DNA from 2 places in the Micromonospora schwarzwaldensis genome. Region 2 is predicted to be linked to the other one. Evidence: predicted binding sites of a transcription regulator. Region 2 holds the regulator's gene; the other holds the start of a gene.

Region 1 (3,404 bases), 3.3 Mb from region 2:
CCGCGCCCGCCGGGAAGTGCACGTGGATCCGCCGCCCGGCGAGGGCGTTCGGGTCGATGCCGAGGCGTCGTCCGTTGGAGCGCAGGTAGGAGAGCGCGATGTGCGCCGACTCCTTCATGACGTCCCCGAGCTGACCGGTGAGGGTCAGACCCGGTTCGCCCTCCATGCTGGTGGCCTCGATGAAGAGCACGTCCCCGCCGGCGCCGGTGACGGCCAGGCCGGTCGCCACGCCGGGCACGGCCGTGCGCTCGGCGGACTCCGGGGTGAACCTGGGCCGGCCCAGGTAGCGAACCAGGTTGCCGGTGTCGACACGGACCGGGGCCGGGTCGGACGCCAACGCCACCGTCACCTTGCGCAGGATCTTCGCCAGCGCGCGTTCGAGCTGCCGGACGCCGGCCTCCCGGGTGTGCTCCCCGGCGATCAGCGCCAGCGCCTCGTCGGCGACGGTCACCTCGTCGGCGGTCAGCCCGGCCCGCTCCCGCTGCCGGGGCAGCAGGTGGTCCCGGGCGATGGCCACCTTCTCGTCCTCGGTGTACCCGTCGAGCGTGACGAGTTCCATCCGGTCCAGCAGCGGGCCGGGGATGCTCTCCACCACGTTGGCGGTGGCGAGGAACAGCACGTCGGACAGGTCGAGGTCGACCTCGAGGTAGTGGTCGCGGAAGGTGTGGTTCTGTGCCGGGTCGAGCACCTCCAGCAGGGCCGCCGCCGGGTCGCCGGCATAACCGACGGCCAGCTTGTCGACCTCGTCGAGCAGCACGACCGGGTTCATCGAGCCGGCCTCGCGCAGCGCCCGCACGATGCGGCCGGGCAGCGCGCCGACGTAGGTGCGCCGGTGACCGCGGATCTCGGCCTCGTCCCGGACCCCGCCGAGCGAGACGCGGACGAAGGTGCGGCCGAGCGCCCGGGCCACGGACTCGCCCAGGCTGGTCTTGCCGACGCCGGGCGGGCCGGCCAGGGCGAGCACCGCGCCGGAGCCGCGTCCGCCGACCACACCGAGGTTGCGCTCCGCGCGGCGGTTGCGCACCGCGAGGTACTCCAGGATGCGGTCCTTCACGTCGGCCAGGCCGGCGTGGTCCGCGTCGAGCACCGCCCGGGCCGCGGCCAGGTCGGTGTGGTCCTCGGTACGCGTGTTCCACGGCATCTCCAGGACCGTGTCCAGCCAGGTACGGATCCAGCCCGCCTCGGGTGAGGCGTCGCTGGCCCGCTCCAGCTTGCCGACCTCGCGCAGCGCCGCCTCGCGAACCGTGTCCGGCAGGTCGGCCGACTCGACCCGGGCGCGGTAGTCGGCGGAGCCGTCCGGCTCGTCCTCGCCGAGTTCCTTGCGGATCGCGGCGAGCTGCTGCCGGAGCAGGAACTCCCGCTGGGACTTCTCCAGCCCCTCGCGGACGTCGGTGTTGATCTGCTCGGTGACCTCCTGCTCGGCCAGGTGCTCCTTCACCCAGCCGACCAGCAGCTCCAGCCGGGCGGTGACGTCCGGCGCGGCGAGCAGTTCGGTCTTCTGCGCCAGGCTGAGCCAGGGCGCGTAGCCGGCCGAGTCGGCCAGCTCGGAGAGGTCGGTCATCCGCTCCATGGCGTCGATGACCTGCCAGGCGCCGCGCTGCTGGAGCACCGAGGTCATCAGCGCCCGGTACTCGCGGGCCAGCTCGCGGGCGCGGCCGGCCGGAGCGGGCTCGTCGAGGGTCGTCGCCTCGACCCAGAGGGCCGCGCCGGGACCGGGCACGCCGGAGCCGATGCGGGCGCGGGCGATGCCGCGCACCACGGCCGCCGGCTCACCGCTGGGCAGCCGGCCCACCTTCTCGATGGTGGCGACCACGCCGACGGAGCCGTACTCGCCGTCGATGCGGGGCACCGCCAGCAACGTCTTGTCGCCGGTGGCGCGGGCCGCGTCGACCGCGGCCTGGGTGGTCGGGTCGAGGGTCACCGGGACGACCATCCCGGGCAGCAGGACGGCGTCGGTCAGGGGAAGTACCGGAAGAGTTGCCATCGAACACCTGCCATCACGTTGGTTGAGCGTGTCTGACTCAAGTAACAAACCGTGGCCCTTGTTCCAGCATGTGACCCACGCCACGTCCGTCCACCGTCGGCCCTATTGCCGGTCCATCGTTTACACGACCCGCCGAATGCAAAGTGTCGGTTATTGTTGCGGAATTACCACCAGGTAGGCCAAACTCTTAGCCACACCCCGCCCGACACAGGGAGTAATGGCGATGGCAAGGAAAGTAATCACCGTTCTGACGGACGACCTCGACGGCGGAAAGGCCGATCGGACCGTCGAGTTCAGCCTGGACGGCGTGGCATACACGATCGACGTCTCCGACGAGAACGCGGGTGTCCTGCGTAAAGCGCTGGACCCGTACATCAACGCTGGCCGGCGCATCGGCCGCGGACCCGTCGACGCCGGCCGCGCGGCCCGACGCACCACCCGGCCGAGCACCTCGGGAATGGACCGCGAGCAGAACCGCGCCATCCGCGAATGGGCCGCCAAGAACGGCTACGAGATTTCCGAGCGCGGACGCATCCCGGTCTCCGTGGTGGAGGCGTACAAGAGCCGCTGAGGCCTGCGGTTCACCGTCGGGCGCCACGGGGCCACGCTGGGAATCAGCGGGGCCCCGACCGACTTTCTTGGTCGACAATTTTCATCCCGCAGCATCAGCACGGCATCAACTTTCTCGGCGCGCCGGTGCGTACCCCCGGCCGCCGCGGATGCCCACCGGCGACGACCGGTCCGGCGCGCGGGTCCCGTGGCCGGTACCGGGGCCGCCGCCCGAGCGGCCCGGCCCGGCCCGCCACACCGTCCGCCGGCACCGGCATGCCAACCGCCGGGCGGTCGGGCGTGTCACCCCTGCGGCGTGCTTCCGTGCCGGGCGGCGAGCGACGTGCCGCGCGGCCGACGCGATAGCACCAACGACCCAGTTCGAGCGGCCCCACCGACGCCAGCGCCCGACAAACCGGCCGGAGCCGCCCGGGGGTGTGCCCGGGCGGCTCCGGCCGTCGGCGTACGGGTCAGTTGACCTGGATGCGCACCACGTCGATGGCGGGGGTCTGGTTCGCCCGCTCCATCATCGGGATCCGGTGCGAGCCGTCACCGGCCCAGACCGAGCACTGGGCCAGGCCCGAGTCCGGCAGGCCCGGGATCTGGATCAGCACGTCGTCCGGCTGGTTACCGCCCCGGCCGTCCTCGGTGGCGACGAAGAAGGCCGGCACATCCTGCGGGTTCGGGGGCTGCCGGGTGCTGCCGAGCATCCGGCAGGCGGTGTGGAAGTGGCCGCGGACCAGGCCCTGGTCGTTGAGCAGCGAGCTCTCCAGGTAGTACCCGCCCTGCCCGGCGGCGAGGAAACGGTCCCGCACCAGGTTCTTCGTGGTGACCCGGAGCGTGAACGGCTGGTTGCGCTGCACCTGGTTGG
Region 2 (3,404 bases):
TCGCGCACCACGCCACCGAGTTGCTGTCGCCGCTGCGGGACCTCTTCGCCGCGGTCTTCTTCGTGTTCTTCGGGCTGGTCACCAACCCGCTGGACATGCCGCCGGTGCTGCTGCCCGCGCTGCTGCTGGCCGTGGTGACCATGGCGACGAAGGTGGCCACCGGCTACCTGGCCGCCCGCCGGGCCGGGATCGCCGAGCCGGGACGCTGGCGGGCCGGCCTGGCGCTCACCCCGCGCGGCGAGTTCTCCATCGTCATCGCCGGGCTGGCCGTCTCCGCCGTCTACCCGGTGGAGCCGAAGCTGGCCGCGCTCGCCACCGCGTACGTGCTGATCACGGTGGTGACCGGTCCGCTGCTCGCCCGGTTGACGGACACTCCGTGGTTCAAGCAGTGGCTGCGCCGACGTGCCGCCGCCGCCCGGTCGACGGCCACGGTGCCGGTGGGCGACTGACCTGGGCCGGGCTGATCGGCTGCTCAGCCGGTCGGCCCGGCCAACGGTTGTCAAATTGATCCCGGGAAGGTCTACCACTGCTCCGCCGAACCGCGTTAACGTGTCGCCCCAGCAGCCAGGGTCCGCGGGTGGCCGGTGCCCCCGCCAGCGTCAGCGGAAGGTCGGCCGGTGAGCGTGCAGGAAGAGACGTTCCACGGCTTCGCCAACCCGGTCGACCCCTCGCCCGCCGAGTTGCGGGCCTGGGCGTACCAGCCGGACTCGGTGCCGCTGGCCTCCATGCCGCCGGACTGGGACCTGCTGGTCGCCGGTGACCACCTGGTGCAGACGCTGTTCGACCTGGCCATGGACCGGTCCTGCCCGGCCCGCCGGTTCGCGCTGCACTGCCTCTACATCTACGCCGCCGACGGCATCCGGACGAACTTCCGGGCGCACCCGAAACGCCGCTTCCGCAAGCTGGTCGAGCAGGCCGAACGGACCGGCGACGACCTGATGCGCAACTGGGCGCACAACAGCCGGGTGCTGCTCGCCCGCCCGGATCTCTTCGTCTACCGCGACTGGTGCGAGGGCGGCCTGGTCCGCGAGAACCGCCGCCTCTAGGCGAGCTGCGAGCTGGTGTCGATCGAGACGGGCCGGGACCCCCCGTGGGTCCCGGCCCGGTCGTCGGCGGACCGTCAGGCCGATCCGCCCTGCTTCTTGCGCCGCTCGTCGTCCCTGGCGCGGTCCACTCCGTGGTCGGTCTGGTCGGCGAAGCGCCCTTCCTTGACCTTGTCACTGAAGCGACCCTCGGTGACCCGGTCGAATCGCTCCTTGACGTTCTCGGCCACCTTCTCCAGGCGTTCCTCCGCGCGTTCCGCCACTTTCTTCGCCGGTTCCGCCATGGCTCCCCCCGCCAGCCCGGATTCCGTTTCAGGGCGTTTATCCCCTGAGTGCAAGCGTAGTGGAACGCATCCCGCCGCACCCCCGTTTCGGCGACCTCCGCGTCGCGGGAGCGGGACGGGGAAGCGGAGCGGCAGAAGGCCGGCCGCCCCGGGAACAGCGGGCGGGCCGGCCTTCGGACGAGCGCGGGTAGCGAGCGTCAGCGGTCGGGGGTGCGGCGGGGACGCCAGACCACGAGCGCGGTGGAGGTGCGGTTGGTGGGCACCAGGTCGCCGCGCGGGAAGCCACCCAGCGACTCCAGCTCGGCGATCCGCCGGTACGCGGCGTCCAGCTCCGCCTCCAGCCGGGCCACCCGCTGCTGCGCCTCCTCCAGCAGCCGCTCCAGCCCGATGATCCGCTTGACCCCGGCCAGGTTGATCCCGTCGTCCTGGCTGAGCCGTTGCACCTCGCGGAGCAGCACCACGTCCCGGACGCTGTACCGGCGACCGCCGCCGGCCGCCCGGCCGGGCTGCACCAGGCCCAGCCGGTCGTACTGGCGCAGCGTCTGGGGGTGCATGCCCGCCATCCGCGCCGCCACCGAGATCATCAGAATCTTGGCTTCGTAGGCCGGGTCACCCGAGCCGACGTACTCCTCCGACATGCCCGCTCACCTCCGCTGCCGCCGTCAACTGAATCGACGTACCCGCGCGTCGAGATGTTCCCGCGCGGCGGGCGGAGTCTGTGCCGCGAAGGTCTCCAGCGCCGCCCGCGCCTCGTCCGACACCTTCGCCGGGACCACCACGTCGAGCGTGACCAGCAGGTCACCGGCGCGGCCGTCATTGCGTACGACGCCCTTGCCGCGGGCCCGCAGCACCCGCCCGGCGGGTGTACCCGGTGGCACCCGCAACGTCACCGTGCCGTCCAGGGTCGGCACCCGCAGGTCGGTGCCGAGCACCGCCTCGGCGTACGTGATCGGGACGTTCAGGGTCAGGTCGTCCCCGGTGCGCCCGAACAGCTCGTCGGGACGGACCTTCACGTGCACGAACAGGTCGCCCGCCGGGCCGCCCCGCTCGCCGGGTTCGCCGCGACCGGCCAGCCGGATCCGCTGGCCGTCGGCCACCCCGGCCGGGAAGCGCACGGTCAGCGTGCGGGTCTTGGTGACCCCGCCGGTGCCGTGACACTCCGGGCACTTCTCCTCGACGATGGTGCCGACGCCCTGGCAGTTGCGGCACGGCTCGGAGAAGCTGAACGACCCCTGGTTGCGGGTGGTCACGCCGGCGCCGTGGCAGACCGGGCAGGTCACCGGCGTGGTGCCCGGCTTCGCGCCGTTGCCGTGGCAGGTGTCGCAGACTCCGGGTGCGCGCAGCGTCAGCGGCAGGGTGACGCCGCGGACCGCGTCGGAGAAGTCCAGCGCCACCTCGGCCTCGACGTCCCGGCCCCGGGCCGGGCCGGGCCGGCGTGCCCCGCCGCCGGCACCGCCACCGGAGAAGATCGTGCTGAACAGGTCGGTGAAGCCGCCGCCACCGCCGAACCGGGCGTCGCCGCCACCGCCGGCACCGCCGCCGAACAGGTCGGAGACGTCGAACGGCGCGCCACCGGGCTGGCCCGCGCCGCGGGCGCCGCGCCGGAACGCGCCCGAGCCGAAGAGCGACCGCATCTCGTCGTACTCGCGACGCTTCTTCTCGTCGCCGAGCACCGCGTACGCCTCGGAGACGGTCTTGAACCGCTCCTCGGCCCCGGCATCACCGGGGTTGTGGTCCGGATGCGACTCCCGGGCCAGCTTCCGGTACGACTTCTTGATCTCGTCCGAGGAGGCGGACTTGTCCACGCCCAACGCGGCGTAGTAGTCCTTCTCGATCCAGTCCTTGGAACTCACCGGTCCACCCCCTTCCACGGGTCGAACCCCGGTCGTCCCGCCCGCCCGAGGCGGGCGGGCGGGACGTCGCGGGTCGGCACTACTCCGGGTCCGCGACCGCGACCAGGGCCGGCCGCAGCAGGCGCTCGCCGAGCTGGTAACCCCGGCGCATGACCTGCACGCAGGTCGGCTCGGTCACGTCGGCGGAGGTCTGGTGCGCCACCGCCTCGTGCCGGGTCGGGTCG

What was found. Region 2 encodes HspR, which represses chaperone genes until heat shock. Its sites were predicted from a motif close to TTGAGTNNNNNNNACTCAA; they were not measured.
Region 1: lon (endopeptidase La) is a predicted target of HspR. The motif match lies at 2,007-2,025, and genes of this name have one in related genera.

Annotation. Positions count from the first base shown of each region.
Region 1 covers NZ_CP154796.1:2,756,520-2,759,923, reverse strand. Annotated here, with positions in the region: gene lon (endopeptidase La) at 1-1,984, opposite strand, end outside; gene VKK44_RS12140 (histone-like nucleoid-structuring protein Lsr2) at 2,208-2,555, shown strand; gene VKK44_RS12135 (hypothetical protein) at 3,004-3,404, opposite strand, start outside.
Region 2 covers NZ_CP154796.1:6,439,912-6,443,315, forward strand. Annotated here, with positions in the region: gene VKK44_RS28155 (cation:proton antiporter) at 1-449, shown strand, start outside; gene VKK44_RS28160 (hypothetical protein) at 618-1,046, shown strand; gene VKK44_RS28165 (hypothetical protein) at 1,121-1,327, opposite strand; gene VKK44_RS28170 (heat shock protein transcriptional repressor HspR) at 1,525-1,965, opposite strand; gene dnaJ (molecular chaperone DnaJ) at 1,990-3,180, opposite strand; gene grpE (nucleotide exchange factor GrpE) at 3,260-3,404, opposite strand, start outside.